Regions from separate parts of the Lautropia mirabilis genome, predicted to be linked through region 1. Evidence: predicted binding sites of a transcription regulator. Region 1 holds the regulator's gene; the other holds the start of a gene.

Region 1 (15,988 bases):
GTTATAGGTATGGCCATGCTGCGCCATGGAGGATCGCCTTGCAATATTCTGGCGGCTTCTGTTGTAAAGAGGCTATTGCAGATAGAGAGAGGATTCGTTGTTTGTGCCGCGAGGAAAGTAAGTTGCGTCAACGTACTTCATGCTTTTGGCGCGGGATAGGGAGGGATGCCATGGTAAAGAACCTGTGATATACGGCTTTCCTCCCCGAAGTACTACAGTCCGCAAAGGTCCGCACGATGCTGCCAATGCGGACCTTCGGGCTGTACGCCATTACATGCGATAGCTGAGCTTCAGCATCACGTTGCGCGGTGCGCCGGGCAGGTTCATGTTGCCGTTGGCGCCGTGCGAGGAGACGATGTAGCGGGCGTCGGTGATGTTGTAGACGTTGAGCTGCACGCCCCACGGGCCCTGGCGCCACCAGGCGGCGGCGTCGGCCGTCACGTAGCCGGGCAGGCGCACGGTGTTGCCGGCGTTGGCGTAGCGGCTGGCCACCAGGTTGGCACCGGCGCCCACGCCGAAGCCGCCGTTCAGGTCCTTGGTGATCCAGAAGTTGGCGGCGTGGCGCGGGGTGAGGGTGCTGCGCTTGCCCTGCACGGGCTGGCCGTCATTGCGCGAGGGCGAGCGGGTGACCTTGGCGTCGAGGAAGGCGTAGCCCATGATGGCGCGCAAGCCGGGGGCCAGTTCGCCGCTCAGGCTCCACTCGAAGCCGTCGGTGCGACGGGTGCCGATGGTAGCCAGCTGGTTGGTGGCGGGATCGGTGTCGCGGACGTTGGTGCGGTTCAGGCGGAACAGCGAGAAGGTGGTGCTGAGGCGGCCGTCGAGCAGGTCGTACTTGGCACCGATCTCGGTGTTGGTGGTCTGTTCGGGGTCCAGGTTGGCGTTGCCGCTGCTCAGGGCAAAGGCTTCACCGGAGGGCTGGAAGGAACGGCTCCACGACAGGTAGTACGACTGGGTGGCGTCAGGCTGGTAGACGGCGCCCAGGCGGGGGCTGATGTCGTTGTCGGTGCGCTGCAGCTTGCGGCCGGTGTTGCGCTCGCCGGTTTCCTGCTTGAAGTGGTCATAGCGCAGGCCGGCCAGCACTTTCCACTGTTGGTCGATGGAGATCATGTCCTGCACGTACAGGCCCATGGTCTCGAAGCGGCCGAGGTTGTCGTTGGTGGGGTTGCCGCTGGCCAGGCGTGCCAGGGTGGGCAGCACGGGATTGAAGAGGTCCACGGTGCCAACGTTGCGCTGCGCGTAGGAGACCAGATCCTTGTTCTGCTGGCCCAGTTCCAGACCATAGAGCAGTTCGTGCTTCAGGCCGCCCAGGTAAGCCTGCTGGGTGAGTTCGGTCTGGTTGCTCCAGCCGTGTTCACGCCGGAAGATGTTGCCGTGTGCGAGGCTGACGGTGCGGGCCGCGGCGTTGACCGAGGCGGTGGTGGTGTTGTTGCGGTCCAGTTCGTAGTGGTAGTAGCGGGTGGCGTTGCGCAGCGACAGGGTGTCGTTGATGCGATGGGTGACGACGCCGGTATAGGCATGGACCGTGGTGTGGGTGTAGTCGGCATCGCGGGCGTTGGCGGCGCCGTAGTAGGTGCCCGGATCCACGTTCACGGGACGGCCCTGGTAGGCGGGGATGCCGAAGTCGGTCACGCGACGGTCATTCAGGTATTCGGCCTGCAGGAGCACCTGGGTGTCAGGAGAGAACTTGAGCTGGGCGGAAGGCGCGATGGCCTTGCGGTCGAGGAACTGCTGCTGACGGTAGTTGTCGGCCTTCTCGATGGCGCCGGTGAGGCGCCAGGACAGGCTCTGGTCGCCATTGGCGCGGCCCAGATCAGCTTCCAGCCGGCGGTCCTTCCATGAGCCCAGGCTGAGGTTGGCGGCGGTGATGTCCTTGCCGGGTTTCTTGCTGATGCGGTTGATGAGGCCGCCGGCGGAGCCACGGCCGTACAGGACGGCGGCAGGGCCCTTGATGACATCGACGCGCTCGATGTTGGAGAGGTCGCGGAAGTACAGGGCGTCGTCGCGGAAGCCATCGACGTACTGGTCGGCAATGGCCGAGAAGCCGCGGATGGAGACCTGGTCACGCTGGCCGTCACCGTGGGAGAAGGACACGCCGGGCACATTCTTCAGGGCGTCCTGCATGGAGTTGACGTGCTGGTCTTCCAGGACACGGGCCGGAACGACGTTGATGGTCTGCGGCACGTCGCGCAGCGGGGCGTTGGTCTTGGTGCCGCTGGTGGCGTCGGGCGTGGTGTAGCCGTCATCCTGGGCACCGACGACGTTCACGGCGGGCAGGGTGGCGCGGTCGGCTTCCTGGGCGTGGGCAGGGGCGACCAGCGGGGTCGACAGAAGAAGCGCGAAGGGAAGTGCCTTGGCGTTGTGCATGATGGGGGAAGATAGGGTTGGGATGGGGGTCTGAGGTGTGCAGCGCAGACCAGATGACGCTGCGCGTGGCAATTATAGTAATGAAAGTAATGATCAGTACGATATTTGGGTGTATTGGTTGAGCAAGGTGCTATTGCACAGCTATTGCGCAGCCGTTGTCCGGCCATTGCCCGGCGGGCGCATGGCCTGTGGGCATGGTCGAGTGCGGGATGGAGCGCGTGGGATGGTGCGCGTGGGATGGTGCGCGTGGGATGGTGCGCGTGGGATTGGGGCGCCTGAGATGGGACGCCAGGCAGGATGTCAGGCCTCCATGGGAAAGGAGGCCCTGGAAGAGGGCGGCAGAGTGTCAGTCCCCCTTGGGTCAAGGGGGACTGGAGACGGGCGGCCTTGCTGCCGCCCGGGATGCGGACGGTTGGTTACTTGACCAGGGTGAGTCCCGGCCGCTCGTCGTGCAGCGGGATGACGCGTCGGGCGGGGGTGCCGGCGTCATCGTCGTTGGCGCCGGCGCGGCCGGCATCGGCAGCTGCAGCCAGCCGTGCCTCGACGGCCACCGGGGTGGCGCCAGTCTCTTCCAGCAGGCGCTGCTGTTCACGCTGGCGGCGGCGCAGCTGGGCGTGACGGTCGAAGACCATGGCGATGCTGCGCAGGAAGTAGCGGCCGACGGGCGTGACCTGGATGCCGCTTTCGTCACGCAGGACGAGGCCGGCCTCGATGAAGCGCTGCAGCCCCTCGAGTTCGTGGCGGAAGTATTCCTGCGGGTCGATGAGGAAGCGGTCGCCGATGGACTGGAAGTCGAGCTGGCCCTGGCACATGAGTTCCATGATGACGGCACGCTGCAGGGTGTCGTCGCCACGAAGTTCGATGCCGCGGGCGGTGGGCAGCCGCCCGGCTTCGATGGCCTGGCGCCAGGGCTTGAGCTCTCGGTGGTTCTGTGAGTAGCTGGGGCCGATGGCGCTGATGGCCGAGACGCCCAGGCCGATGAGGTCGTCACCGGGCATGGCGGTGTAGCCCATGAAGTTGCGGCGCAGGGTGCCGCGCTCCAGGGCGACGGCCAGGTCGTCGTCGGGCAGGGCGAAGTGGTCCATGCCGATGTAGCGGTAACCGGCCTGGTTGAGCTTCTGGATGGCCAGCTGCACCATGGCCATGCGCATGGCCTGGTCGGGCAGGTCTTCGCGATGGATGAGGCGCTGGGCCTTGAAGCGCTCAGGCAGATGGGCGTAGCCATAGATGGCCATGCGGCCCGGGCGCAGGGCAGCGATGCGGTCCAGGGTATGAGCCAGCGTCTCCAGCGTCTGCTTGGGCAGGCCGTAGACGAGGTCGATGTTGATGGACTTGAAGTCGAGCGTGCGGGCGTGTTCCATCAGGCCCACCAGCATCTCTTCAGGCTGGATGCGGTGGATGGCGACCTGGACCTTGGGATCGAGATCCTGCACGCCCAGGCTGATGCGGTCGAACCCCATGCGCCGGATGTTGGTGAGCCGGGTGTTGTCCACCGTGCGGGGGTCGATCTCGATGGAGCATTCGGCCTGGGACTGCAGGCCGATCTCGGCGTCGAGCGTGTTCAGCAGTTCAGCCAGCTCTTCGTCGCTGAAGAAGGTGGGGGTGCCACCGCCCAGGTGAAGTTGCGAGATCCTGACATCCCGATGCAGGTGCGCCGCATAAAGGCGGATTTCCTGTTTCAGGGTTTGCAGATAGGCCACGGCTCTGGCATGGTCTCGGGTACCGATGCGGTTGCACGCGCAATAATGGCAGATGGACTCGCAGAAGGGGATGTGGACGTAGACGGTAACGGGCTGCCCCGGCTGGCGCAGGGTGCGGTTGTCCAGCCACCAGGCCTGTTTCTCGGCGTCGAAGGCCTCGGCGAAATGATCCGCCGTGGGGTAGGAGGTGTACCTGGGCCCCGGTTGGTCGAAAACGCGAATCAGTTCGAGTGTCGGCATGCTGTCCATACAAAAAGCATGAATGAACGTGACTTGGTGGTTTTGATCCTGGTCAACGGACACTTATAATCCCTGAGGCGCGGCTCTTGGGGTGGTGTCGTCGCCTTTCATGTGTTGTCATCCGACGATAGCCGCGCGGCCTGGCCCGATGGGTGGGCTGGACGCGTCGGGAGAGTATTTTTTTCGGTTATCTGTCTGTTTTTTCCTTCCTGCACGCTGCGCGCAGCGTGTACGCTCGTTGCCTGACCAGAGGTCCTTCCCTTGAAGAACGTTCCTACGGCTGAATCCACGGTGCCTGCCCAGGCTGCATCCGGGCATGCTTCCTGCATGTCGTGCAGCATGCATGACCTGTGCCTGGTGGAAGGGTTGAGCGCTGCCGACATGGAGCAGCTTGCGGGCATGGTCAAGACGCGGCGCCGGGTGCGGCGCGGTTCCTATCTGTACAAGGCGGGCGATCCCTTCGACGCCATCTATCCCATCCGTGCCGGTTTCTTCAAGTCGCGGGTGCTGTCGCCCGACGGGCGCGAGCAGATCATCGGCTTCCCCATGCCGGGCGACGTGCTGGGCTTTGACGCCATCAGCCGGGGCTCGTTCCACAGCGACGCGGTGGCGCTGGAAGACGCGGATGTCTGCGTGGTGCCGTTCTCGGAGCTGGAATCCATCGGCCGGCGCTTCCCGCCGCTGCAGCAGCGGCTTCATCGCATCATCTCGCGCGAGATCGTGCGGGATCAGGGGTTGATGATGCTGCTGGGCACCATGCGGGCCGAGGAGCGCATCGGCGCCTTCCTGCTGGAGCTGTCACGGCGCTTCATGCGGCGCGGCTTTTCTTCCAGCCAGTTCATCCTGCGGATGACCCGCGAGGAAATCGGCAACTATCTGGGGCTGAAGCTGGAAACGGTCAGTCGCACGCTGTCGCGCCTGCAGGAGCAGGGCGTCATCTCGGTGGAGCAGCGCAAGATGCAGATCATCTCGCATGATCGGCTGCGCGTGCTTTCCGGCGTGCCCGAGTCCGGTCTGGCGACCGACATGTCGCCCGAGAACGCCCGGCGCGTGGCGCTGATGCGCATCCACCAGCCGTGGTCGGAGTCGCAGAGCTCGCAGTAAGCGTCAGCAGTACGGATGGGCGTGCCCGGCCAGGGCAGCGGCCAGACCGGCGGCTGACAGCATGATCAGCAAGATGCCATTGAGCCGATAGGCCACCTGTGGGGCTCGGTTGCCCAGCAGGTTGCGCGCACCTGCCTCCACCAGGAAAAGGCCCAGGTTGGTGCCCAGCGCAAAGGCAGCCATCACGGCGGCCGCGCCCAGCGGGGTGGCGGCCAGAATGGCGGTTCCCAGCGCGGTGTACAGCAGCCCACAGGGCAGCAGCGCCCACAGCATGCCGCGCAGCCACTCAGTGCGACGCCCCGGGGCCAGCGGCGTGCGTGATGCCAGGCGGCTACCCAGCGCACTCAGCCACAGGGGCTCGCGCCCCAGCACCAGCAGGCTCAGGCCCAGCAGGACGAGCAGGGCGTTCAGGCCGGCCCAGACTGATTCGAAGATGGGCTGCCAGTAGGCGGCGGCCAGGACCTGCTGGCCGATGGCGCCGGCGGCCAGGCCGAGCAGGCTGTAGCCCAGCACGCGACCTGCCTGAAAGCGCCACCAGCGGGCGTCGGGCAGCTTGAGGGCAAGGCGTCGCGCCAGCGAAGCGCTGCTGGGGGCTGCGGTGCTGCCGTTGTCCGGCGTGATGGCGGAGGCCGCCGTGGCCTTGAGTGCGTTCGGGGCGCTGGCGGCCGCACTCGGGTGGGGGGCGTCTTCCGACGTCCGGGACGTGGCAGCGCCTCCCTTCACGGTGATGACCGGGATGCCACGCAGGGTCATGCGCTGCAGGCCGGCACACATGCTGACACAGTGCAGGCTGCCTCCTGCGCCCATCAGCAGGGCGGCCGAGACCAGGGGCCAGGCGCTGTTCATTGCTTCGGCCGGAAATCTGCGGGCAGGGTCCGCGGCGCCTGCAGGACCGGAGCGGTGGACTTGTTGGCGTCGAAGGGCTGGGCACGCAGGCTTTCAAGGGTCTGAAGACCGGCAATGGGCAGGCGCCAGTCCTCACCTTCCAGGGCAATATGCCAGCGGGTGCCGGGGGCCCAGGTGATGGGTTGCCGGGCATGCCAGTGGCCATCGCCGGCAGGCAGCATGTGGATGGCGAGGTCGTTGTTCGGATCGGAGGGGTGCAGCAGACGCAGGCGCGTGGGCTTGATGTCGGCTCCGTTGGGGACCAGGGTCAGCTCAACCAGCAGCATGTTGCCCGGGGTGGTGTGCATGGCCAGTGTGCCGGCCACGCCCAGCTCACGGGCGCGATCCTCGCGGCGGGTGTCGGGTGTCACGCTGAGTCCCTGCTTCACGTAGTCGCTGCCCACCGGGGTATCGGCGCCGTGAATGGCAATCCAGAGGGTGAAGAGGCCGGCCACCACGGTGGCAGCGGGGATGCCGACCACCAGCCACATCAGCGGCTGCGAGAAGGCCTTGACGGGCCGGGCAGGCTGCGAGGGCAGGGTGGTGGGCTGTTCGGTTCTGCTCATGATGATCGAGGTGGGGCAGGGGGCGATACGTACCCGGGGTACAGGAATCGGGGATCTGCCGCGGCCGTGACTTGGGATGGGTGGCGCTGCGCCTGGGGCCGCTGCTCGTGAAGGGCGGCCGATAGGGAAGTGGCCGCCCTGATGGGATATTAATTCCGGCAGGATTCACGGTGCAGGGTGCAACCGTGAATCCATGTGAAGCCGGAGATCAGCGGGGCACCATGAAGATGCTGTCTTCGTGGCGTGCCGAAGCGCTGGGGCCATCCGTCTGATCCGGCGGGTTCACCGGGGTGACCTCGATCTTGATGGGATGCGAGCCGGGGCGCTGGTCGGTGTCGGCCGGCAGCTGCAGGGCGATGGGCACCAGGCGGTTGGAGGCCGCAGGCACCTCGATGCGGTTCTGGCCGGCGATGCGCAGGCCGGGCAGGCCGCTTGCGCTCAGCTCCAGCACCAGGGGGCGCTCGCTGGCGTTCATCAGCTGCAGGGTATAGGTGTTCTCGATATCACCGTTGTCGGCAAAGCGCGCCAGCGAGGCACGGTCGCGGATCACGTCGACACGCAGCGGGTTGCGGGTGGCCAGCGAGCCGACCAGGAAGCCGGCCAGTGCCAGCAGCAGGGCCGCGTAGGCAAGCACGCGCGGGCGCAGCACCCGCTTGGCAGTGGCCTTGGTGTCGAGGTGGTTGGCGAGCGCGTTCTCGGTGGTGTAGCGGATGAGGCCACGCGGATAGGACATCTTGTCCATGACGTCGTTGCACACGTCCACACAGGCGGCGCAGCTGATGCACTGGTACTGCAGGCCGTCGCGAATGTCGATGCCGGTGGGGCAGACCTCGACGCACAGGCCGCAGTCGATGCAGCTGCCCAGCCCCAGGGCGCTGGGGTCGGCCTTCTTGGAGCGCGAGCCGCGCGGGTCACCCCGTTCCTTGTCGTAGGTGATGATCATCGTGTCCTTGTCGAACATCGCGCCCTGGAAACGGGCGTAAGGACACATGTAGGTACAGACCTGCTCGCGCAGGAAGCCGGCGTTGCCCCACAGGGCAAAGGCGTAGAAGAGGAACCAGAACCACTGCCACGGACCCAGTTCCATGCCGATGATCTGGGCAGGCAGATCGCGGATGGGGGCGAAGTAGCCGATGAGGGTGAAGCCGGTGAAGAGCGACAGCAGCACCCACAGCAGGTGCTTGGTGCCGCGCACGCGGAACTTGTACCAGGACATCGGGGCGGCATCAAGCTTGCGACGCTTGGCGCGGTCGCCTTCCAGCTTGGCCTCGATCCACATGAAGATCTCGGTGTAGACCGTCTGCGGACAGGAGTAGCCGCACCAGACCCGCCCGGCCACGGCCGTGACGAAGAAGAGGGTGAGGGCACAGAAGACCAGCAGGCCCGCCAGATAGACGAAGTCCTGCGGCCAGAGCACGGCCCCGAAGAGGTGGAACTTGCGGGCGTCCAGGTCGAAGAGGACGGCCTGACGGCCGTTCCACTGCAACCAGGGCAGCCCGTAGAAGACCAGCTGGGTGATGATCACGGCGGCAATCCGGAGATTGTCGTAGCGACCACGCACCGAGCGGGGCTGGATCTTGACCCGCGCCGAGTAGCTGGAGAACAGTCCTCCTTCCTTGCTAGCCTCGTTGGCGGCAGCCTGTGCAGCCGCTGTCTTGGCTTTGCCTGTGCCGGTCGTCGAGCGGCTGCGATGGACTTGGATGACGCGGGTTTCGGGTTCCACGGGATCAGTTCTTCTTCGGGTTGGACAACGACATCACGTAAGCAGCCAGCACATCGATCTGTTCCTTGGTGAACAGGTCCTTGTGAGCCGGCATCTGGCTGTCAAAGCCATTGTTGATGGCGTGCATGACACCCTTCAGACCGCCGCCGTGCAGCCAGATGCGGTCGGTGAGGTTGGGGGCACCCACGTCCTGATTGCCCTTGCCGTCGGGACCATGGCAGGCAGCGCAGACCTGGAAGCCTTTCTTGCCTTTCTGGGCCTTGACGGGGTCGGTGGCCGAGCCGGACAGCGACAGCACGTACTGCGCGGTGTTCTCGATGTCAGCCGGGCTGTCGAAGGCAGCTGCCTGCGGCGGCATGATGCCGTGACGGCCTTCCGTGATGGTCTCGACGATCGTCTCGGCATCACCACCGTGCAGCCAGTCACCATCGGTCAGGTTGGGGAAGTGGCGGCTGCCCCGGGCATCGGCACCGTGGCACTGGGCACAGTTGTTCAGGAAGAGCCGCTGGCCGATGGCAAGTGCCTCGGGGTTCGTCTTCAGCTGGTCGGGCGACTGGCCGGCGAACTTGGCGTAGATGGGGCCGAGCGTGGCTTCCACCTGGGCGCGCTCTTCGTGGTACTGGCCGATCGAGGTCCAGCCACCAGCACCCTTGAAGTCACCCATGCCTGGGTAGTAGATCAGGTAGCCGATGGAGAAGAAGGTGCAGATCAGGTAGAGGCCCATCCACCAGCGGGGCAGGGGGTTGTTGGCCTCACGGATATCGCCGTCCCAGACGTGGCCGGTGGTGTTGTCCGGCGTGGGGGCGGGTTTCCGGCTGTTTGCGATCAGAACGAACAGACAGAACAGCAGGCTGAGAATGGTCAGTACGATGACGTAGTATGACCAGAAGTCGGATACGAAATCAGCCATTTTTTCTCTCGTTGGGTTCGTTCAGGGGAAGCATGGCCGCTTCATCGAAGCGGGCCTTGTTTTTCTTGGACCAGGCGTAGACGATGACGCCCAGGAAGAAGATGAGGAACACCAGGGTGAGGACACCCCGGATCACGTTGAAATCCAAGACCGTTCCTCCATTACTGGTTCTGCGGACGGACGCGGCCCAGACCCTGCAGGAAGGCAATCAGGGCGTCCTGTTCGGTCTTGCCCTCGAGCTCCTCGACAGCACCGTTGATGGACTCGTCGCTGAAGGGCACGCCGACGCTGCGCAGTGCCTTCATGTGACGGACGATGCTGCTCTGGTCGACCGGGGTCTCTTCCAGCCAGGGGTAGGCGGGCATGTTGGACTCGGGCACCACGTCACGCGGGTTGTGCAGGTGGGCACGGTGCCAGTCGTCGCTGTAGCGGCCGCCAACACGGGCCAGGTCCGGACCGGTGCGCTTGCTGCCCCACTGGAAGGGGTGATCCCAGACGGACTCGCCAGCCACCGAGTAGGGGCCGTAGCGCAGCGTTTCGGCGCGGAACGGACGGACCATCTGCGAGTGGCAGTTGTAGCAGCCTTCGCGGACGAAGATGTCGCGGCCGGCCACCTGCAGCGCGCTGGGCGGGGTCATGCCCGGCAGCGGCTCGGTGGTGGAACGCTGGAAGAAGAGCGGCACGATCTGAACCAGGCCACCGACCGACACCACCAGCACGATCAGGACGATCATCAGCCAGGGGTTGGTTTCAATTTGTTCGTGTGAGAGTTTCATCGAAGCTTCCTCGAAGAGGCTTTATGCGCGCAGCTGCCCTGTGTGCCGGTCCGGAGACCGGCACACGGAAGGTTCTGCGGGGCAGGGCGCCTGCCGGTTCAGTGGCTCTGGCTGGCGGTGTTCAGTTGGGGAGCAGCGGGGGTGACCGGGGTGCTGGTCTCGACCGTGGCGGGCAGCGCGGAGGCCTTGGTGTCGCCACGCACGGTACGCCAGACGTTGTAGGCCATGACGATCATGCCGCTGAGGTAGAGCACGCCACCGATCAGACGAACCACGTAGTACGGGAAGCTGGCCTTGACCGACTCGGCGAAGGTGTAGGTCAGCGTGCCGTCCGGCTCCAGGGCGCGCCACATCAGACCCTGGGTGACGCCGGCCACCCACAGGGCGATGGCATACAGGGCGATGCCGATGGTGGCCAGCCAGAAGTGCAGCTCGATCAGGTTGGTGCTGTACATCCGATCACGGCCCCAGAGGCGCGGGATCAGGTAGTAGAGGCTGCCCATGGTGATGAGACCGACCCAGCCCAGCGCGCCGGAGTGAACGTGACCGATGGTCCAGTCCGTGTAGTGCGACAGCGCGTTGACGGTCTTGATGGCCATCATCGGGCCTTCGAAGGTGGACATGCCGTAGAAGGACAGGGCCACGATCAGGAAGCGCAGGATGGGATCTTCACGCAGACGGTGCCAGGCGCCCGACAGGGTCATGATGCCGTTGATCATGCCGCCCCAGGACGGTGCGAACAGGATGAGTGAGAAGACCATGCCCAGCGACTGGGTCCAGTCGGGCAGGGCGGTGTAGTGCAGGTGGTGCGGACCGGCCCACATGTACGTGAAGATCAGCGCCCAGAAGTGGACGATGGACAGACGGTACGAGTAGATGGGGCGACCGATCTGCTTGGGCACGAAGTAGTACATCATGCCCAGGAAGCCGGCGGTGAGGAAGAAGCCCACCGCATTGTGGCCATACCACCATTGCACCATGGCGTCCTGCACGCCGCCATAGACCGGGTAGGACTTCATGAAGCCGGCCGGAATGGAGATGTTGTTGACGATGTGCAGCAGCGCCACGGCCAGGATGAAGCCGCCGTAGAACCAGTTGGCCACGTAGATGTGCTTGACCTTGCGCTTGACGATGGTGCCGAAGAAGACGATGGCGAAGGCCACCCAGACGGCAGCGATCAGCAGGTCAATGGGCCATTCCAGCTCGGCGTACTCCTTGGACTGGGTGTAGCCCAGGGGCAGGGAGATGATGGCGCCGATGATGACGGCCTGCCAGCCCCAGAAGGAGAACGCGGCCAGCTTGGGCGCGAACAGCGGCACCTGTGAGGTGCGCTGCACCGTGTGGTAGGCGGTGGCCATGAGGCCGCAGCCCCCGAAGGCGAAGATGACCGCGTTGGTATGCAGCGGGCGCAGACGGCCGAAGCTCAGCCAGGGAATGCCCATGTTGAGCGCCGGGAAGGCAAGCTCGGCGGCGATGTAGACGCCCAGCGTCATGCCCACCACGCCCCAGACGATGGTCATGATGGAAAACTGGCGGACGACGCGGTCGTTCCACGCGATGGGGGGTGATGTAGTCATGTCGTAGTAAGCCGGCGAAGACGCGCCAGAGGCGCGATGAGTGTTGCGGACGGCGATGAAAAAAGGAGGCCTGGACAGACTGCTTGCCCTCGATAGGTGAGAGCGGCGCCTGTCCAGGCCACCCTATGGGCCTGTCGGTGATATTCGGAGAAATGCGGGCAGCGGCTGGAGCGTTTCCACGCTGGAGCGGATGTCTCCTAGCGAAAGAATGCGCGAGCCTGCACGAACTGCTCAGAAAATCCCTTGCTGGCTATGATGTTTTATATCTGAAAGATCGCCTTGATATAAGTCAAGTGAGGTCCGCCCGAGGGCGCAGCGCGCGCGTGAAGCCGCTGGACGGCTGGAAGTCGTCGCTGGGCACGATGTGAAAAGACGTGAAAGACGTATTGTCCGTGCGACAGTGTAGGGCAGGGCGACCGGGTGAAGGGCTGCTCGGAGGGGAGGCCGAAGGGGGCGGGCGGAAAGGTCGGGTGGAAAACCTGTCCTGAACGTGAGTGTCACTGCCCGGCGGCAGGCGGTGCGGCTGGCTGAGGAGCGGCCTTCGGCATGGCCGTGGTGGGGGCGGGCGCTTCGGCCGATGGCGCCGCGGACGGCCGGTCGTCGTCCAGCAGGATCCGTTCGGCCTCGGTGTCCAGGTCCTCGAACTGGCCGGCGTGCACGGCCCAGGCCAGGGCAGCCAGGATGGCGAACACCAGGACGACGGACAGGGGAATGAGGGTGTAGAGAATGTCCATGATGAGGATCAGCGGGCGGCGCGCAGTGCGTTGAGCACCACCACCAGTGAGCTGCCGGCCATGCCCAGGCCGGCCAGCCAGGGCGGTACCAGGCCGATGGCGGCCAGCGGGATGGCCAGGACATTGTAGAGGCAGGAGAAGATCAGGTTCTGGTGGACGATGCGAAGGGCGCGACGGGCGGCATCGCGGGCCGCCAGCAGGCCATCCAGGCGTTCGGACAGCAGCAGGATGTCGGCATGGTGCTGGGCCAGCGGGGCGGCACTGGCCAGCGAGACCGAGACATCGGCGCGGCTGAGCACCGGGGCGTCGTTGACGCCGTCGCCCACCATGGTGACGCGCCGACCCTGCTGCTGGAATTCGCGCATGAGGTCGAGCTTGTCCTCGGGGCGGGCGCCGGCGCGCTGCGCCTCGGGAGGCAGGTCCAGTTGCCGTGCGATGTGGGTCACGCGATCGGCATGGTCCCCCGAGACGATGCGGCACTGCACGCCGTCGGCACGCAGCCGGGCCAGTGTCTCGGCTGCGCCGGGGCGCAGGGTCTCGGTCAGGCGGAAGCGGGCGTGCAGGGCAGCGGCAGGCGTCGCGACGGTGTCTGTGGTGCGGGTGTCCGCCAGGGTGAGAGTGGGTGCGGCCGCGTGTTGTCCGGCATGTGCATCCGGTTCTGGCGAGGGAACGCGCGTGGGTTCGTCAGGTTGGTGCTCTTGTGACGATGACTGGAGTTGCAGGATGATGAATGCCTGATCGGGGACGATGCGGGCGCTCCAGGGGGCGTTGCCGATGTCGAGTCGGGCCTGCAGGCCGCCGGCGGGCAGGTTGGTGACTTCACGGACCTGGGCCCGTGCGGCCAGCGGGTGTGGAGCGGCTGCGGGGGTGTCGGCGGTGCCAGGGGCAGTCACTGACGAGGCGGCCGCGTGCGCCGCTTCGGCAAAGGCGCGGGCCACCGGGTGCAGCGAGCTGCGCTCGATGGCGGCGGCCAGGGCCAGGGCGTCAGCCCCGGAAAGGCCGGGGCTGGTGTCGACCAGCTCGATGCCCGGGGTGCTGGTGGTGAGGGTGCCGGTCTTGTCGAACAGCACCACGTCGCTGCGGGCCAGGGCTTCCAGCGTGTCACTGCGGTCGATGATGATGCCGCGGCGCGCCAGGCCGCCCAGCGTGGCCAGCAGGGCGGAGGGGGCAGCCAGCGCCAGTGCGCATGGGCAGGTGACGATGAGGATGGCGGCGGCGATCCAGGGGGCGCGTTCCGGGTTGATGAACCACCAGACGATGCCGGCGATCAGGGCCACCAGCAGCACGCAGACGAGGAAGGGGCCCGCATAGCGGTCGGCGGTGCGCAGCACGGTGGGGCGGCTGGTGGCGGCGCGCTCGATCAGGCGGTTCAGCTCGGCCAGCCGGGAATCGGCGGCACGGTGGGTGACTTCCACGATCAGCGGGTTGCGCAGATTGAGGCTGCCCGAGACGACGGGCATGCCGGGACCGCGCGGCTGGGGCTCGGATTCGCCGGTGAGCAGCGATTCGTCCACGTCGCTGTGGCCTTCCAGAATGCGGCCGTCGACGGCGAAGGTGGTGCCGGCCGGGACCGAGATGCGGTCGCCGGGCTGCAGGCGGCGACGCGAGACGCGCTCGATGCTGCCGTCGGCGCGCAGGCGGTCGGCGGCTTCGGGAAGTCGTGCCAGGCTGTTGCCCAGGCCGGCTGCGGCGCGTTCGCGGGCGCGGGATTCCAGCCAGCGGGCCACCAGCAGCAGGCCGATGATCATCGTCACCGAATCGAAATAGACCTCGTGTCCCTGGTAGAAGGCCACCACGCTGGTGATGACGGTGATGGCGATGCCCAGTGCCACCGGGGTGTCCATGCCGATGCGGCCCTGCCGGGTGTCACGCCAGGCCGCCGTGAAGAAGGGGCCGGCTGCAAAGATCAGTGCCGGGATGGTGAGCATGGCCTCGGCCCAGATCATCAGCTTCTGCAGGTCGGGCGGGATGGCATCGCCGCCGATATAGCGGGGGACGGCGAACATCATGACCTGCATCATGCAGAAGATGCCCACCAGCATGCGCCAGAGCGCCCGGCGGCGGGGGCGCGGATCGGCACGCTCGACCATGTCCAGCGGCAGGGGGCGCGGCTCGTAGCCGATGTCGGCCATGCGGGCGAGCAGGGCGCTGAGGGCATGCCGGGCGGGATCCCATTCCAGCCGGGCGCGGCGCGAGACCACGTTGACCTCGATGCGGGCGTGCTCGTCGTCGATGGCAGCGGCGATGGTCTGGGTGCAGGCGGCGCAGTGCACCGCGTCCACGGCCAGGATGGCTTCCTGGCGCGTTGGGTCGCCGGTCAGAGGCCGGGCGTACTCCATCAGCTCTTCGGGGTCGTCCAGAATGGCGAAGCGGCCGGTATCCATCACCATGGCGAATGTTTTGTGTTTGGTCGGTTATGGGGTGTGGGGGATATCCGACAAAGGTGGCGGCCCGCTGGAAAGAGATGGGGGCGATGCCGGACGAATCAACAGGACGATAGTGTGAAATTCTGCAGCATAATGGTTTCTGGTTCAGAATTGAGGGGCGCAAGGTTGTCCAGGAGCCCGGCGGACGTTGCTGCGTGCAGCGACATGCCGGCTCCGGCCGTGGCATCGGGCCATCGGTTATCTGGACGTTACGCCGTCATATTAGGGAGGAAGCTGCGCCATGATCACCATTCCCCGTGCCACCAAGATCGTTGCCACGCTTGGCCCGGCATCCAACTCGCCCGAGATGCTGGCCCGACTGTTCAAGGCAGGGGTCAACGTCGTTCGGGTCAACTTCTCGCACGGCTCGGCCGAGCAGCATACCGAAACGGTCCGGCTGGTCCGCGAGGTGGCGGTGGGTCTGGGCACCGACGTCGGCGTGCTGGCTGACCTGCAGGGCCCGAAGATCCGCATCGGCAAGTTTGCCGAGGGCAAGATCAACCTGAATCCGGGCGATCCGTTCGCCTTCGACATCCATTGCGAGTCCGGCGACCAGGGTGTGGTCGGTCTGGACTACAAGGATCTGGTCAACGACGTGCATCCGGGTGACACCCTGCTGCTCAACGATGGCCGGATGACCATGCGGGTGCTGCGCGTCTCCGACAGCCGCATCGAGTGCGAAGTGATCCTGGGTGGCGTGCTGTCCGATCGCAAGGGCATCAACCGCCAGGGCGGTGGCCTGTCGGCACCCGCGCTGACGGCCAAGGACATGGACGACATCAAGACGGCCGTGGGCTTCCAGGCCGACTTCATGGCGGTGTCCTTCCCGCGCAATGCAGCCGATATGTACATGGCACGCGAGCTCAACCGGGCAGCGGGCGGCAAGTCGCTGATGATCGCCAAGATCGAGCGCTACGAGGCCATCGGCAACCTGGAAGAGATCCTGAAGTCGTCTGACGGCATCATGGTGGCCCGGGGCGACC
Region 2 (15,988 bases), 530 kb from region 1:
AGGAGACGCTACACCGTTAGCACGGCAACGCCATTGGATGGCATCCTGAACCGGGCTGAATGCTTTAGTACCGTCCGGCAGACCATTCGCACCAGCAAACGGAGTCAGAACCAGAAGGTTCTCGGTCTTGGCGGCGACACGAGTACGATACGTGATCGAGATTTCGCCGGTAGCCGGCGTAATCGTCACCTGATCAACGTTGGTGGACTTGCTGGGCGGGTTATAGCCCGTGCCATACCCGGTCGTCACGGCATCATTCTGACCACCAGCAGCAAGCTCTGCCACGTTCAGCTTGGCAGCAGCAGCCAGCGACAGGCCTTCCGACACGCGAGCGCGGATCGTGTAGTCCTGGTAAGCCGGGATGGCCACGGCGGCCAGAATACCGATGATCGCCACGACGATCATCAGCTCGATCAGGGTGAAACCTTTTTGAACCTGTTTCAGCATCATGTTTGGACTCCTTGTCCAATGAGGTGAGGATGTGTTCGGGTTTCGCCTGGTGGCTGGCCCGGTCGCTTTTCACTTCGACACCCACCCTGTAGCGAGTGCCGTGCCAGCGCATGGCAACGGCATCTCTGGCCCGACAAGTGGCGGACCCTGTTCCGGCCCGTGACGGAGTCCACGGTCAGCGGACGCAGCTTGCCGTCCGGCCTGTCGTGGTCGGTCGTTGTTGGGCAGCCACAGGTGCCGTGGGGTGACGTATTGCGTCAGGGGGTGACGCAGAGGGGCAGGTTAGAGGTGGGCAGATCTGAACGTCCACAGCATGTCGCTGCATTGGACACATTCCAAGATAGCTACTGTTCCCTCTTGATAACTGTATAAAAAATCAGTATTCTGCGATTGTGCCCTTAAGCCACGGCTTGATGCCATGGGGCATCAGCTCACAGCCCTTCTTCCCTGCGGCTTTGCATGAAAGCACCTGCTTCAGAGCTCATCTCATGTCCACATCCCACGATCAGAACTTCAAGAATCTGATCATCGATTACCCCCGTCAGGCGCTGGCTTTCTTCGCCCCCACCGAGGCTGCCAGCCTGCCGCCCGACGTGAAGATCACCTACATCCGGCAAGAGCTACCCAAGGACCGACTGGGCGATCGTTTCTTCGAGATGGATGTTCCGCTTCTGGTGGAATGGCCCAACGGCCAGCGTGAGGCCCTGCTCTTCATCGTCGAAGAGGAAACGAAACCCGGCCTCTTCTCCATCCATCGACTGGCCATCTACTGTCTCACGCTGGCTGAATTCTCAAAGACGGAGCGCGTGGTTCCGGTGGTCATCTTCCTGCGCGGCAGCACAGACATTCCGCGCGACCTGCATCTGGGCAGTGAACAGGGCAGCTACCTGGACTTCCGATACATCGCCTGCGTTCTGCCCGAGATCCCGCTACACGAACACCTGGACAGCGACAACCTGGTGGCTCGGCTGAATCTCGTGAACATGCAGTACAGCCCCAGCCAACGCATACACGCCTACGGCCACTCCATCCGCGGGTTGATGACACTGGAAAGCAATCCATCTAAGCACTTGAAATACATGAACTTTATCGACAACTACTGCACACTTGACGATACTGAGAAACAGCGGTATAGAGAACTTTACAAAGCGGAGGACGCCCAGATGATGCAATGGACAGAGCGGGTCAAGAACGAAGGTCGGCAGGAAGGCCTGCTGGAAGGCAGGCTGGAAGGGCGCCTGGAAACATTGGCCGACCTGGTATCGATGCGCTTCGGGCCCATGGACGCGACCACCCAGGCCCTCATGCACGCCGCCGACGACGAAACCCTGAAGCGCTGGACACGGAACGTGCTCACCGCCCAGACGCTGGAAGAAGTCTTCCGGATTCAGTAAGAGAACATCGGCCAGCAATCCGGCCGTATCAGGGTAGCCCCTCAAGCCCCTGCCCCTGCCCCTGCCCCTGCCGCAAGCCAAGCCAAGCCAAGCCAAGCCAAGCCAAGCCAAGCCAAAAATTAATTATCAACCCCGAACAGGAATCATCCTGCAACCGCTGGCGCTATACCCAAAATAAATAACGAATCGCGCCTTTAAATCCGTCTGCAGACGGAGCTTTCGATTATACAACGCCCTCCTTGATTTCGTTGATTCTTGTCAAGAGCCATGCGTTTTTGCAGATGATTCACTGCTTTACGACCTCCTGCCGGTCCTGCTCTTTTGTTATGGTGAGCACTGCTCTCCCTCTTTCATAACAATTAGGACAAGCACCATGAGCACCACAAGACGGCAATGGTTGAAGACGGGCGCAACGGGCGCTGCGGGGCTGGCTGCAGGCAGCCTGCTGCCGGGCGCGCTGAAGGATGTCATGGCGGCCGAAGCCGCCGAAGGAGCCGCCGGCGCAGAAGCGGCTGCCAAGGCAGCATCAAGTGCACCTGGCTCGGCCACTTTCACCGGGGAGGTGGCGCACGCCACGCACTATGGCCCGTTCATTGGCACGGTGAAGAACGGCCGGCTGGAAAAGGTGGTGCCGCAGGTCTCGGACAAGCGCCCTACCCCGATGCTGACGGAAGGGGTCATTGCCCGCACGTATGACAAGACGCGCGTTGCGGGCCCCATGGTGCGCAAGTCGTATCTGGAAGGTTTTCGCACGGGCAAGACGAAGCCGGAGCTGCGAGGCAAGGAACCGTTCGTGCAGGTGAGCTGGGATGTGGCACTGGGCCTCACGGCCAAGGCCATTCTGGACACGATCGAGAAGCACGGCAACGAGGGCTGCTTCAGCTCTTCGTATGGCGGCTGGTCGCACGCGGGCATTTTCCGGCCCAACGTGCTGCAGGGGCGTTTCTTCAACCTGCTGGGCGGCTCATCCATGACGTCGGGTGACTACTCGGCAGGTGCAGGCCAAATCATCATGCCGCTGGTGCTGGGTGACCTGGAGGTGTATTCGGCCCAGACCAGCTGGGAACAGGTGGCCAAGCACACCGAGGTGCTGGTGTTCATCGGCAGCGATCCGAACAAGAACAACCGCATCGAATACACGGTGGCCGATCACGAGATGTTCCCGAACTGGGAGGCCATCCGCAAGGCCGGCGTGAAGTGCATTTCCATCAATCCGCAACGCACCACGACCGATGAGGTGATGGACGCGGAATGGGTGCCGATCATTCCGAACACGGACACGGCACTCTTCCTGGCCATGAGCCATCATCTGCTGGTGACGAATCGCTGGAACCGTGATTTCGTGCAGCAGTACACGGTGGGCTTCGACCGTTTCCGCGCCTATCTGGAAGGCAAGGACGCAGACGGCACGCCGGCCAAGACGCCGGAATGGGCCAGCCGCATCACGGGCATTCCGGCCGCGCGCATCCGGCAGCTGGCGGATCTCTTTGCCTCGAAGCGTACGCAGCTTGCGGGCTCCTGGGCCATCCAGCGCGCGCACCATGGCGAGATGCCGTATTGGGCCATCGTGAACTTTGCCTGCATGCTGGGCAACATTGGCCTGCCGGGCCAGGGTGTGGGCTTTTCCTGGCACTATGGTGGCGGCGGCACGCCGCAGTCGGGCGCCACACCGCCCACGGGGCTTTCGCAGGGCCGCAATGCGGTCAAGAAGATCTGCCCGGCCTCGCGCATTTCCGAGATGCTGAACAACCCCGGCAAGGAGTTCACCCACAACGGCAGCCGCTACACCTATCCGCTGGTGAAGCTGATCTACAACGCCGGCAACAACTTCATGTCGCACCAGCAGGACCTGAACGAGCTGATCCGTGCGCTGCAGAAGGTGGACACGGTGGTGGTGCAGGACTGCTGGTGGACGGCTTCCACGCGCTGGGCCGACATCGTGCTGCCTGCCACCACGACGGTGGAGCGCAACGACATTTCCTCGGGCGGCACCTACAACATCAACAAGTTCTACGCGATGAAGCAGGTCATCGCTCCGCAGGGTGATGCACTGGACGATTTCGAGATCTTCCGGCGGCTGGCCGAGCTGTGCGGTGTGGAGCTGGGCTTCACCTAAGGGCTGGAGCCGATGGATTATGTCCAGGCTGCCTATGAGAACAGTTCGGCCGCGAAGCTCATGCCTTTCGAGGAATTCTGGGAGAAAGGCGTGGTCACGCTTCCCACGCCGGAAGCGGCCCACAGCTGGGTGCGGCACGGGGACTTCCGCGCCGATCCGGTGAAGAATCCGCTGCACACGCCCTCGGGCCGCATCGAGATGTATTCGGCCACCATCGAGAAGATGAATCTGCCGGACTGCCCGCCGATGCCCAAGTGGCTGGAGCCGGGCGAGTACCTGGGCAACGCGAAGGAGGGGCAGGTGCACGTGGTCAGCCCGCACCCGTACATGCGACTGCACTCGCAGATGGCCAACGCCGAGCCGCTGCGCAAGACCTATGCGGTGCAGACCCGCGAGCCGTTGCTCATCAACACGCAGGACGCCAAAAAGCGCGGCATCCGCGATGGCGATCTGGTGGAGCTGTACAACGAGCGGGGCGCGCTGGTGGTAGGCGCCCGGGTGTCCGACCGCATCATGCCCGGGGTTGTCAGCATCTATGAGGGCGCCTGGCCGCAACTGGACAGCAAGGGCCGCTGCAACAACGGTCTGGTGAACTTCATCACGTCCAGCCGGCCAGCCAGCGGGCTCACGCAGGCCACCACGGCAAACACCTGCCTGGCCAGCCTGCGCAAGTGCACCGACGCCGATCCGGGTGGCAGCAAGGCCTACCAGGCACCGCAGATCATCCAGAAGACCGACCTGAAGATCGACGAAGACGTGTTCGGCCTGGAACGTGCAGCGGCACTGCGCGAGAAAGCCTTGGCATCGATGTCGCCAGGCGAGAAAATCTTCTACCAGCGCTGCACGGTCTGCCACGGCCCGCGCGATCCGGCACAGTTCACGCCGCGCCAGTGGCAAGGCATCACGCAGAGCATGTTCCCCCGCGCGGGGCTGAACGAGGAAGAGAAGAAACTCGTGCGTGAGTTCCTGATGCAGAACGCCAAGCCGGAGTGACGCCATGAAGTCCCGGCCCCTCCTCCAGGGGTCGGCGCTTCGTGATCCTTCCTGCTGATCCGTCAGGAAACAGGCCGCCTGGGATGAATGTCCCCGGCGGCCTTTGTGCGTCTGAAGGCCCCAAAGAGCATGACCCACCTGACAATAACAGTAGCTTGCCAACGAGAACAACCCGGCGAACTTACGGTCTGCGCGACAATGGCACACACCCGTAACCGGATCGGCTGGCAGAATCCCGGCGTATCGGACAAAGAGACCGCATCATGTCATCACAAGTAACCGGCATGGGGCACGATGGCATGGGCGCCCCGCCCGGCCCGGAAGGCCTCATCCCCCAGGATGAGGCGTTTTCCAGCGGCCCACTGCTGACGCACTATCTGCAGCACCTATTGTGGTGGTTCCGCGAGGGGGTGGAGCCGGTGATGGCGGTGGAGGGCCATGCGGGGCGTGCCAGCGTGGGCACGCAGACGCCCTGGCTGCAGGGGCACATCGGGGTTCAGGTATTCGAGAGCGGCATTCTGGCCGCCGATGCCACGGGATCGCTGGCCCTGCCCTACCGGTCACGCTATGAGGAACATCACTACGCCCCGCATGTGGCCCTCACGCTGAAGATGAGTGGTGGCATGAGCTGGACGGACCTGCGCGGGCATGAGCATCATCACCCGGGGGTTCAGGAGCTGTGGTTCCAGACCGGCATGATGGAATGGCAGCACAGCACGATCCACGCCGGGCCGTGGTCGTATTGCCATGTGTCGATGCAGGCGCCGGTGCTGGAGCGCTGGCTGGCCGATGATGTCCTGGCCGACGATGCCCGCCGGCTGCTGGAGCAATGTCTGCAGCCACGCCCCCGGGGCACGGGGGCCATCCGCATCAGCAGTCTGCCCGACGCCATGCTGCAGCCGATGCAGCAGCTGCACGCGCTGCTGTCCACGCCCGGCATGCTGATGGCCGTGCCGCTGGCGCAGCAGCTTCAGGTGGAGGGGCTGGTGCTGATGCTGCTGGGCCAATGGCTGGGTCTGCCGCCCCAGCCCTTGAAGCGCCGGCAGGGACAATGGCGACGCGCGGTGGATGACGCCATCGACATCATCCAGGCGGAATACGGTACCGAACTGTCCATCAGCAAACTGGCCTGGCGGGTAGGCACCAACGAATGCTATCTGAAGCAGGGTTTCCGGGAGCGTCTGGGCATGGGTGTGGCCACCTTTGTGCGCCTTCAGCGAATGAAGGTGGCGCTGGCCTTGCTGGAGGAAGGCCGCCATTCGGTGAAGGAGATTGCCCATTACGTGGGCTACAGAAGCCTGGGGCATTTCTCGCAGGCTTTCCGGGCGGTGCATGGCCATCTGCCCTCGCAGGTGCGCGGGCGGAACCGGTCGTGAGGCTGGCCCTAGGGATCCTCTGAACAAGTCCCCGCGGCCGTCGCATCCCCGGAGAGGCTGCCAGCGTCATGCGATTTACTAATATATAAATAAAAAATCAGCGCTTGCCGTAACGCCATCACGCCCCGAGCAGGACACTCACTGCTCAAGAAGCCATATCCAGGAAACACGCTGACCAGAAAATGCCCCGCTCAGGCGGCTCCCTGAGCAACCCAGGCATGGCGGACGCATCCCCATGCGCCTGATGATGACCATCAAGACAGGAATCGCGCGGGTCGATTAAACTGGCCTGTCCCGTTTTTTCAGGAGCCTGTCCATGGAATTCGATCTCCTCATCAGCGGTGCCGGTCCGGCCGGTCTTTGTCTGGCACGGGCCCTGGCGGATACGAGCCTCACCATCGGTCTGGTGGAGCAGCAGCCGGAAGAGGCGCTGCGCGAGGCAGCCTTCGATGGCCGCGAGATCGCACTCACGCAGCGCTCGGCCTCCCTCATGCGCGAGCTGGGCTTATGGAAACGCATCCAGGACGTGGACGGCGCGGCCTTCTCGCCGCTGCGCGATGCGCGGGTGTTCAACGGTTCCTCCCCCTTTGCCATGCTCATTGGCCACACGCTGACCAACCGCAGCGAGCTGGGCTGGCTGGTGTCCAACCATCACATCCGCCGCGCGGCCTATGCCGAAGTGAAGGCCGCCGCCGAGGAGCACGGCCGCATCACGCTGATGACGGGCCAGCCCATCACGCGCGTGCTGGCACAGGGCGAAGGCGAGATGACCGAGGTGCTGCTGGCTGATGGCACCACGCACCGCGCGCGCCTGCTGGTGGCAGCCGACAGCCGCTTCTCGCCCACGCGCCGCGCCATGGGCGTGGGGGCCAGCATGCACGACTTCGGCCGCACCATGCTGGTATGCCAGATGACACACGAGGTGCCGCACAACCACGTGGCCTGGGAATGGTTCGACTATGGCCAGACGCTGGCACTGCTGCCCATGAACGACGACCCGGTGACGGGCGAGCACCGCGCCTCCACGGTGCTCACGCTGCCGCACCAGCGCATCGAGCCGCTGCTGACCATGGACGAGGCTGCCTTCGGCGAGGAGATGTCACGTCGCTACCATGGCCGGCTGGGCCGCATGAAGCTCACCAGCACGCGCCACAGCTATCCGCTGGTGGGCGTGATGCCGCACCGGCTGGTGTCGCGTCGCTTCGCCTGCGTGGGCGATGCGGCGGTGGGCATGCACCCCGTCACGGCGCATGGCTTCAACTTCGGCCTGCTCAGCATCGACACGCTGGCCGAAGAGCTGCGCACGGCTCACGCCTCCGGCAAGGACATCGGCAGCCCCGACCTGCTTGCCCGCTACGAGCGGCGGCACATGCTGGCCACGCGGCCGCTGTATGAGGTCACGAAGCTCATTGCCACGCTCTACACCACCGAGGCGGCGCCCGCCAAGCTGCTGCGCAATGCCGCGCTGCACCTGGGTCAGCGCTTCACGCCGTTCCGCAAGCTGGTGGCGGCTTCGCTGACGGGGTCGCTCTGACAGGAATACCGCAGCACCGGCGGCACGCCGCCAGCCGCGGCGCACCAGTGCCCCCTTCAACAAAAAACCCGCCCTTACAAAGGCGGGTTTTTTGTTGTCCATGGCCCGATGCAGAAGCGGCACGTCAGGAGGGGCACGACACCACCATCAAACGGCCGGTATGCTCAGGTAACAGGCACTGCGGACGTACGCCCTGACACACAAACCCGTCCGCATACACGAACGCGTCCGTATGTGCCCGGGCGCTGTCCTGCACGATCAGTGACACCCGCCCCCCGAGCCACCGCTGCACTTGTCACAGGTGCCGCAGTCACCGCCAGCGGCGGATTTCTTTTTGAAGATGAATTTGCGCAGGACGTAGGCAAAGGCCGCGATGACGATGACGGCCACGATGAGATTCTCGATCATCAGAATATCCTCGACGTGATCTGGTAGACGATCATGGCCATGACATAGGCAAGTGCCAGCAGGCCGAAGGTGATCAGGAAGGTGGTTTTTGCCGATTTGGTTTCACGCCGGATCACGGCGAGCGTGGAGGCACACATCGGCGCGTACACGTACCAGGCCAGGAAGGCAAAGGCCGTGGGCAGACCCCAGCTGTCGTGCACGATGGGAATGAGCGCGTTGTGCACGGCGTCTTCCGAACCGGCGCCCACCGCATACACAGTACCCAGCGCGGCCACCACCACCTCACGGGCGGCAATGCCCGGCACCATGGCTATGCACATCTGCCAGGTAAAGCCCAGCGGGGCAAAGATCGGCTGGATCAGGTGGCCCAGCATGCCGGCCAGACTGTAGTCGATGGCCGCACCGGTGGCGCCCTCGGGGGCGGACGGGAAGCTGGTCAGCGCCCACAGCACCACGCTTACCGAGAAGATCACCGTACCGGCCCGCACCAGAAATGCCTTCACACGGTCCCACAGGCTGGTGATGATGTGTTTGAAATTGGGCATGCGGAAGGTGGGCAGCTCCATCAGCAGCGGGAACTGCTGCACGTTGCCCTTGCTGCGTGCCATCCATTTGAGCACCCAGGCGGTGATCGCCGCCGACAGGATGCCGGCCAGATACAGCGCAAACAGCGTGAGCCCCTGCAGGTTGAACACGCCCCACACCGTCTGGTTGGGGATGACGGCCGCGATGATCAGTGCATAGATGGGCAGACGGGCCGAGCAGGTGAGCATCGGCGCAATGGCAATGGTGACCAGCCGCTCGCGCGGATCCTGGATGGTGCGGGCGGACATGACGGCCGGCACGGCGCAGGCAAAGCTGGAGAGCAGCGGGATGAAGGCCCTTCCCGAAAGGCCGGTGCGCGACAGCAGGTTGTCGAGCAGAAAGGCCGCTCGCGGCAGGTAGCCCGAGTCTTCGAGCAGCAGGATGAAGGCAAAGAGAATGGTGATCTGCGGCAGGAACACCAGCACACTGCCGGTACCGGCAATCACGCCGTTGACCAGCAGGTCAGACAGCAGCCCCTGTGGCAGCGTGGCCCCCACCCATTCGCCCAGCGAATCGAAGAGCCCCTGGATGCTGTCCATGACCGGCTGCGCCCAGGTGTAGACGGCCTGAAAGACCAGCAGCAGGATGGTGAGCAGGATCAGCATGCCCCAGAACGGATGCATGACGATGTTGTCGAGCGTACGGTGCCAGGGCGGCAGCTTCAGTTCGGTCTGCACCACCTGCGCAAGGATGTCCTCGACCTGTTCGTACAGGGCATTGCTGTCGAGCGCCTCCAGTTTGCGTTCGGCCTCGACCGGGTCCAGTTTGGCTGCATGACCGCGGGGCAGCGCCAGCGCCGCGGTTTCGACGGCCATGACGCCGCTTTTGCTGATGGCCACGGTTTCGAGCACGGTAGCGCCCAGCAGTTCGCCGAGTTTTTTCGCGTCGATCTTCAGGCCACGGGAGCGGGCCACGTCGCTGAGGTTGAGCGAGATGACCATCGGCAGGCCGAGGGTTTTCAGCTCCAGCATCATGCGCAGCGTCATGCGCAGGTTGGTGGCGTCGGCCACGGCGATGATGCCGTCCGGACAGACCCCGTACTTGCCCAGCAGCACGTCACGAGCCACTGCCTCGTCGGGGCTGGTGGTGCGCAGGCTGTAGGTGCCCGGCAGGTCGATGAGGCGCACCTCACGGTCGCTGATGAAACGGCCTTCGCGCCGGTCCACGGTGACGCCGGCATAGTTGGCCACCTTGGCATGGGCGCCGGTCAGGCCATTGAAGAGGACGGTCTTGCCACAGTTGGGCGCCCCCAGCAGTGCAAAGGTGGCGGCCTTGCCGCGGCTGGGCTGAGCAGCCGTGTCCAGATGGACGGGCTGCGCCAGGCTGGCGGAGGATACTTCGGCCATGATCAGCGGACCTCCCCGGCATGGGTTGAAGAAGAAAGAGTGTGGCCATGCCCATGCGGCACGACCCGGCAGAGGATCTTGGCGGCCTCGGGTTCGCGCAGGGCAAACTGCGACTGGTTGCCCAGGCGCACGGCAAAGGGGCCGCGCCCCAGCAGCCCGGTGGCAACGACCATCAGCGGGACGCCATCGGAAAATCCGAGGTCAGCCAGGCGGCGGCCCACCATGGGGTCCAGATCGCCAAAAACCGGGTTGGGCGCGATGCGCTCGATATGCGCATGCGCCCCTTTGTGAAGCTTGGATAGAGGGAGCGTGGTCGTCATGATCTGGATCCGTTGAGCCGTTCTTGTTAACTGGCGCAGAAGGCTTCTCGTTTCCTCTTCTGGGAAAACACACTAATGCAAACAGGATCGAAAGCCGTTCAGTTCGAAATCGGCCTCACTTTACCCCACGAAAGCCGACCTTTCAAGCAAGACTGATAATGCCTATCAGATATTATCATGGAGATAATCACGCACCGTTTTGCATTGACATGGATCAAAAAACGGGAAGCCGTCGATTTTTCATGGCTTATTAACATGTAAATCACGGACCAGGGCACAAAAAAGCCCCGCCAGGCGGGGCTTGAGGGGCAGCGACGGCAGACGCTGCCGAGTCAGTGCAGCTCGCCGCTGCGGCGCTTCTGGATGAAGTCCCGGGTCTCGGACACGATGACATTGGACAGCAGCAGCAGCGCGATGAGGTTGGGCACCGCCATCAGGCCGTTGAACACGTCAGCCGCCGCCCAGACCAGGCCCAGATTGACACCGGCCCCCAGCAGCACCGTCACGACGTAGATGACGCGGTAGATGGGCACCACTTTCTCGCCCCCCAGGTACGCGGCGCACTTCTCGCCGTAGTAGCACCAGCCCAGGATGGTGGAATAGGCGAAGAAGACCAGACCGAAGGTGACGAGCCAGCCACCGGGCCCCGGGAGCAGGTCATTGAAGGTGTGGGAGGTGAGCGCCGCCCCCGTGTCGCCACTGGTGGCATAGAGGCCCCCGATGACCAGCACGATGCCGGTGATGCTGCAGACGACCAGGGTGTCGAGGAAGGTGCCCGTCATGGAGACCAGCGCCTGCCGGCAGGGGTGATCGGTCTTGGCCGCGGCAGCCGCAATGGGTGCCGAACCCATGCCGGACTCGTTGGAGAAGACGCCGCGCGCCACACCGTAGCGAATGGCGGTACCGATGGCGCCCCCCACCACGGCGTCCAGCCCGAAGGCCGAACGGCAGATGAGTTCGACAGCCGGAATGACCCTGTCGTAATGGAGGAAGATGATGGCGAGCCCGCCCAGCACGTAGACGATGGCCATGAACGGCACGATGAACGAGGTGGCCTTGGAGATGCTCTGGATGCCGCCCAGAACCACGACGGCAGTCAGGACCGTCAGCGCCGCACCGGTGATCCAGGGATCGACGTGGAAGCTGGCCTGGATGGCCTGGGCCACCGAGTTGGCCTGCACCGAGCTGCCGATGCCGAAGGAAGCCAGCACGCCGAACAGGGCAAACAGCACGGCCAGCCACTTGATGCCCAGGCCGCGCTCGATGTAGTACATGGGGCCGCCGCTCATCTCCCCCTTGTCGTTGGTGATGCGGTACTTGACGGCCAGCACGGCCTCGCCGTACTTGGTGGCCATGCCGAAGAAGGCGGTGATCCACATCCAGAAGACGGCGCCAGGGCCACCGGAGACGATGGCCGTGGCCACGCCGGCGATGTTGCCGGTACCGATGGTGGCCGAGAGCGCCGTCATCAGCGCCCCGAAGTGGCTGATGTCGCCCTCGTGGTCCTTCTCGTGGTCCTTGGGAGGCGAGAAGGCCTGCTTCAGCGCCATGGGCAGCATGTGGACCTGCAGGAAGAGCAGGCGAAACGACAGGTAGATGGCGGTGCCGCCCAGCAGGATGAGCAGGGGTGCCCCCCAGACGTAGCCGCCCAGCCATTCAAGGAAATTCTGCAGTGCCTCCACGGGTTGCGCTCCTGTGTGATGTGTTCTGTGAGGGTGCCTCCTGCCCTGCTCGGGAAACGCCCTGCCCTGAGGAATGATGCAAATTCGCACCAGGGCAAGAGTTTAGACAATTTTGCCGGGCGCTTGCTGCAGTACGGTGACTGCCCGGATTGGTGATTGCCCTAGGGATCCTCTGAATAAGTCCCGCGAACCGGCGCGCCACGGAACGGGATGCAGGACAAGGCGACATTTGCTGTCAATAGCGCCGCTATTGACAGCAAATGGCAACGCAGTCATGCGCCCGTTACGGGGATGTGACGGCCGCGGGGAGTTGTTCAGAGGATCCCTAGGAACCCGGCACGACGTTGCCGTCAAGTGGGGGCATGCCCCACAGCGTTCCCACCAGCAGGATGGCAACCAGGAGCACGGTGACAATGAGCGCCGGGAGGGTCCAGCTTCCCTCGGCCCGGCAGTTCAGCTGCAGGAAGTAGACCATGTGCACGATGATCTGCACGACGCCCAGGCCCATGATGATCAGGGCGGCGGTGCCCGTGTCCTCGAAAGCGCCGGTCATCACCAGCCCGAAGGGGATGAGGGTGAGAATGACGGCCAGGAGGAAGCCGATGTTGCAGTCCGTCCCGCTGACGTGCGGAGGCTGCCCCATGGCGTCAGGACCAGATTGATGCCGACCTGCCGCAACTGGCGGGCCGGAATGCCGGGGGGCGCTCATGACAGGGATCCGATGAGGTAGACGAGGGAGAACACGGCAACCCAGACCACGTCCAGGAAGTGCCAGAACAGGGTCAGACACCGGATGCGGCGCCGGTTGGCAGGGATGAGGCCGTGCTGACCGACCTGCACCAGCAGGGTGATCAACCAGACCAGGCCGAAAGCGACGTGCAGCCCATGGATGCCCACCAGCGCGAAGAACGCGGACAGGAAGGCGCTGCGCTGGGGCGTGGCCCCCATCCCGATCATGTGGTTGAACGCGTGGATCTCGATGCCCAGGAAGGTCAGACCGAACAGGCCGGTCAGGGCCAGCCAGCCGAGCGTGGCGTGCTTCTCGCTGTCCTGCATGGCCACGACGCCATGACCGCCGGAGAAGGACGCGCACAGCAGCAGGGCGGTGCTCAGCGCCACAAGCTTCAGGTCGAAGATGTCCGCCCCGGAGAAGCCGGTTGCGTAGCTCCGCCCCAGGACGGCGTAGGCGGCAAAGAGGCAGGCGAAGAGGAGCAAATCACCGATCAGGAAGAGCCAGAAGCCAAGCATCGTCCCGTTCTCGGGGGGATGCGCTTCCGTCAGGTGGAACTGGCGGGTACCGGTTTCGGCCGGTCCCTGGCGGGACAGGGTTGCGCTCATGTCAGAGGGGGCGAATGCGGATCATGGACGGGAACGGATGCTCAGACGTGACGAGCCAGAAGCCGGGTCCGGCCCGCCTCGGTGCGCTCGACCTGGGCTGCCGTGATGGGAAAGCCTCGCCCATGGCTGAATGCATGGGCAATGATGGCCCCCAGCAGCACGATGAAGCTTGCACCGGCCAACAGCCATATCTGCCAGATCATGCAGAAGCCGAAGACCGCGCCGAGTGCGGCGATGGTGAAGCCGGCCGCCGTGTTCTTCGGCATGGGGATGGGAATGAACCCGCGTGTGGGCCGCACATAGCCGTTGCGCTTCATGTCCCACCAGGCGTCGATCTCGTGCACCACCGGGGTGAACGCGAAGTTGTAGTCCGGCGGCGGCGATGCGGTGGACCATTCCAGCGTGCGGGCATCCCAGGGGTCGCCCGTCTCGTCGCGCAGCGCAGGGCGCCGGATGAAGCTGTGTACCAGCTGGGCGATGAGGGACAGGATGCCCACCAGGATAAGGCCGGCACCGCTGGCAGCGATGAGGAACCCGACCTGCAGCGACGGATCGTCGACGTGGCTCATGCGGGGGGGAACGCCCATGAGGCCAAGCATGTAGAGCGGCGTGATGGCGAGCCCGATGCCGAGGAACTCGCACCAGAACGAGAGCCTGCCCCAGAACGGGATGAGCTGATAGCCGAAGGCCTTCGGGAACCAGTAGGCGATGCCGGCCATCAGGGCATGGACCACGCACCCCAGAATGACGTGGTGAAAGAAGGCCGTGACGAAGAGGCTGTCGTGCAGTACGGAATCGGCCGGCAGCACGGCCAGCTGTACCCCCGCCACGGCCCCGATGGCAACCATGATCAGAAAGCCGAGCACCCACATCATGGGCACCTCGAAGCGGATGGCCCCCCGGTACAGGGTGAAGACCCAGTTGAGGACCATGGCCCCGACGGGGATGGCGAAGATCAGCGTCGAGAGGCCAAGGAAGGTATCGGTGCGGGTTCCGGCACCCAGGGGCAGAAGGTGGAGCAGCCCCACCAGGACAGCCAGGAGGGTGACGCTGCAGGTGGCCCCCACCATGGCGGTGTAGCCGAAGAGGCGCTTGCCGCTGAAGGTGGTCGTGATCTCGGAGAAGATGCCGAACGCGGGCAGCATCAGCACGCAGACCTCGGGAAGGACCCAGGCCCGGATGAGGTTCACGTAGATCATGGCGTTTCCGCCCAGATCGTTCGTGAAGAAGTGGGTGCCGGCGAAACGATCCAGCGCCAGCAGGAACAGCGCGGCCATGAACACCGGGAAGATGGCGATGATCAGCACGTTGGCGCACAGGGCGCTCCAGGTGAAGAGCGGCATCTTCATGAGGCCCATGCCGGGGCAGCGCATCTTCACGAGAGTGACGATGAGGTTGATGGCCGACAGCGTGGCCCCGCCTCCGGCGATCAGCAGTGCCCATAAGTAATAGTCCATCCCCACGTCCGGGCTGAACTCGATACCCGAGAGCGGCGGATACGCGAGCCATCCAACCTGGGAGAACCCGCCGACAAACAGCGAGAGCACCACCAGCACGGCGCCGAAGGCGCTCATCCAGAAGCCCAGGTTGCCCAGAAACGGAAAGGCTGTGCCCCGGGCGCCGATCTGCAGCGGCACGAGGTAGTTCATGAAGCCCGTGATGAGCGGCATGGCCACGAAGAAGACCATGATCACGCCGTGGGCCGTAAGGATCTGGTCGTAATGATGCGGTGACAGGTAGCCCGGGCCGCCGCCGGCGGACCGGGCATGCTGCAGGAGCAGCATCAGCGCCCCGGCAAAGCCGGGCAGCAGCATGACCAGGCCCAGCACGATGTACATGAGGCCGACGCGCTTGTGATCGACGCTGGTGACCCAGTGGCGCCAGAAGCGTCCCCACATCCCGAAATAGCTCATGCTGCCCACCCACACCAGACCGCCCAGGGCGACGGCGACGAAGAGGGCGAGCAGAACAGGCTCGTGGAAGGGAATGGCCTCCCAAGACAGGCGGCCCAGCAAGAGTTTGACGGTGTCGGCTTGCTCGAACATCTCGATCTTTACCAGGTGGCCCGGGCGCCCGGCGACGCCTGGGAGGTCCAGAAAGCACGGTGACCGCCGAAACCGCCGGCGGCCAGGCAGAGTACCGCAGTTACGGGGCGGCAGGGGAAGCAGGGACTGCGGGTACAGCCGGCATGGCGGGCTTCGGCAGAGGCAGCGGACTGTGGGCCTGCATGTCGGTGGCGTGCATCATGGGCGTGCACAGTGCCTCGGACACGTAGGAGCGAAAGACCGTGATCTCGCCCCGGTGGGCGGGCTGGTTGATGGCCTCGCGGACCACACCATCGACGCCCAGGCGACCCAGACCGCCCTGCGCGTCGATGGCCAGGATCATGTCGGAACACATCCGGTCTTCCTCGACGCAGCGCAGACGGATGCGCTGGTACAGGTCG

Evidence for each region. Region 1 encodes FNR, which switches genes on or off when oxygen is low (the NO sensors DNR and NnrR bind a similar motif). Its sites were predicted from a motif close to TTGATNNNNATCAA; they were not measured.
Region 2: the regulator FNR is predicted to act here: its motif matches at 6,574-6,587, upstream of ubiM (5-demethoxyubiquinol-8 5-hydroxylase UbiM).

The regions. Positions count from the first base shown of each region.
Region 1 covers NZ_LR134378.1:2,889,989-2,905,976, reverse strand. The annotation lists gene EL249_RS11925 (TonB-dependent receptor) at 271-2,364, opposite strand; gene hemN (oxygen-independent coproporphyrinogen III oxidase) at 2,781-4,313, opposite strand; gene fnr (fumarate/nitrate reduction transcriptional regulator Fnr) at 4,596-5,408, shown strand; gene EL249_RS11910 (sulfite exporter TauE/SafE family protein) at 5,412-6,254, opposite strand; gene EL249_RS11905 (FixH family protein) at 6,251-6,859, opposite strand; gene ccoG (cytochrome c oxidase accessory protein CcoG) at 7,068-8,465, opposite strand; gene ccoP (cytochrome-c oxidase, cbb3-type subunit III) at 8,587-9,492, opposite strand; gene EL249_RS11890 (cbb3-type cytochrome oxidase subunit 3) at 9,485-9,640, opposite strand; gene ccoO (cytochrome-c oxidase, cbb3-type subunit II) at 9,654-10,268, opposite strand; gene ccoN (cytochrome-c oxidase, cbb3-type subunit I) at 10,367-11,845, opposite strand; partial or broken gene ccoS (cbb3-type cytochrome oxidase assembly protein CcoS) at 12,445-12,579, opposite strand; gene EL249_RS11870 (heavy metal translocating P-type ATPase) at 12,588-14,969, opposite strand; gene pyk (pyruvate kinase) at 15,256-15,988, shown strand, end outside.
Region 2 covers NZ_LR134378.1:248,262-264,249, forward strand. The annotation lists gene EL249_RS01045 (pilin) at 1-450, opposite strand, end outside; gene EL249_RS01050 (RpnC/YadD family protein) at 939-1,844, shown strand; gene EL249_RS13290 (molybdopterin-dependent oxidoreductase) at 2,218-3,960, shown strand; gene EL249_RS13295 (molybdopterin dinucleotide binding domain-containing protein) at 3,973-4,953, shown strand; gene EL249_RS01060 (helix-turn-helix transcriptional regulator) at 5,217-6,329, shown strand; gene ubiM (5-demethoxyubiquinol-8 5-hydroxylase UbiM) at 6,646-7,863, shown strand; gene EL249_RS01070 (FeoB-associated Cys-rich membrane protein) at 8,122-8,271, opposite strand; gene feoB (ferrous iron transporter B) at 8,271-10,202, opposite strand; gene EL249_RS01080 (FeoA family protein) at 10,205-10,522, opposite strand; gene EL249_RS01085 (alanine/glycine:cation symporter family protein) at 10,855-12,204, opposite strand; gene cyoD (cytochrome o ubiquinol oxidase subunit IV) at 12,530-12,847, opposite strand; gene EL249_RS01095 (cytochrome (ubi)quinol oxidase subunit III) at 12,910-13,542, opposite strand; gene EL249_RS01100 (cbb3-type cytochrome c oxidase subunit I) at 13,584-15,587, opposite strand; gene EL249_RS01105 (ubiquinol oxidase subunit II) at 15,688-15,988, opposite strand, start outside.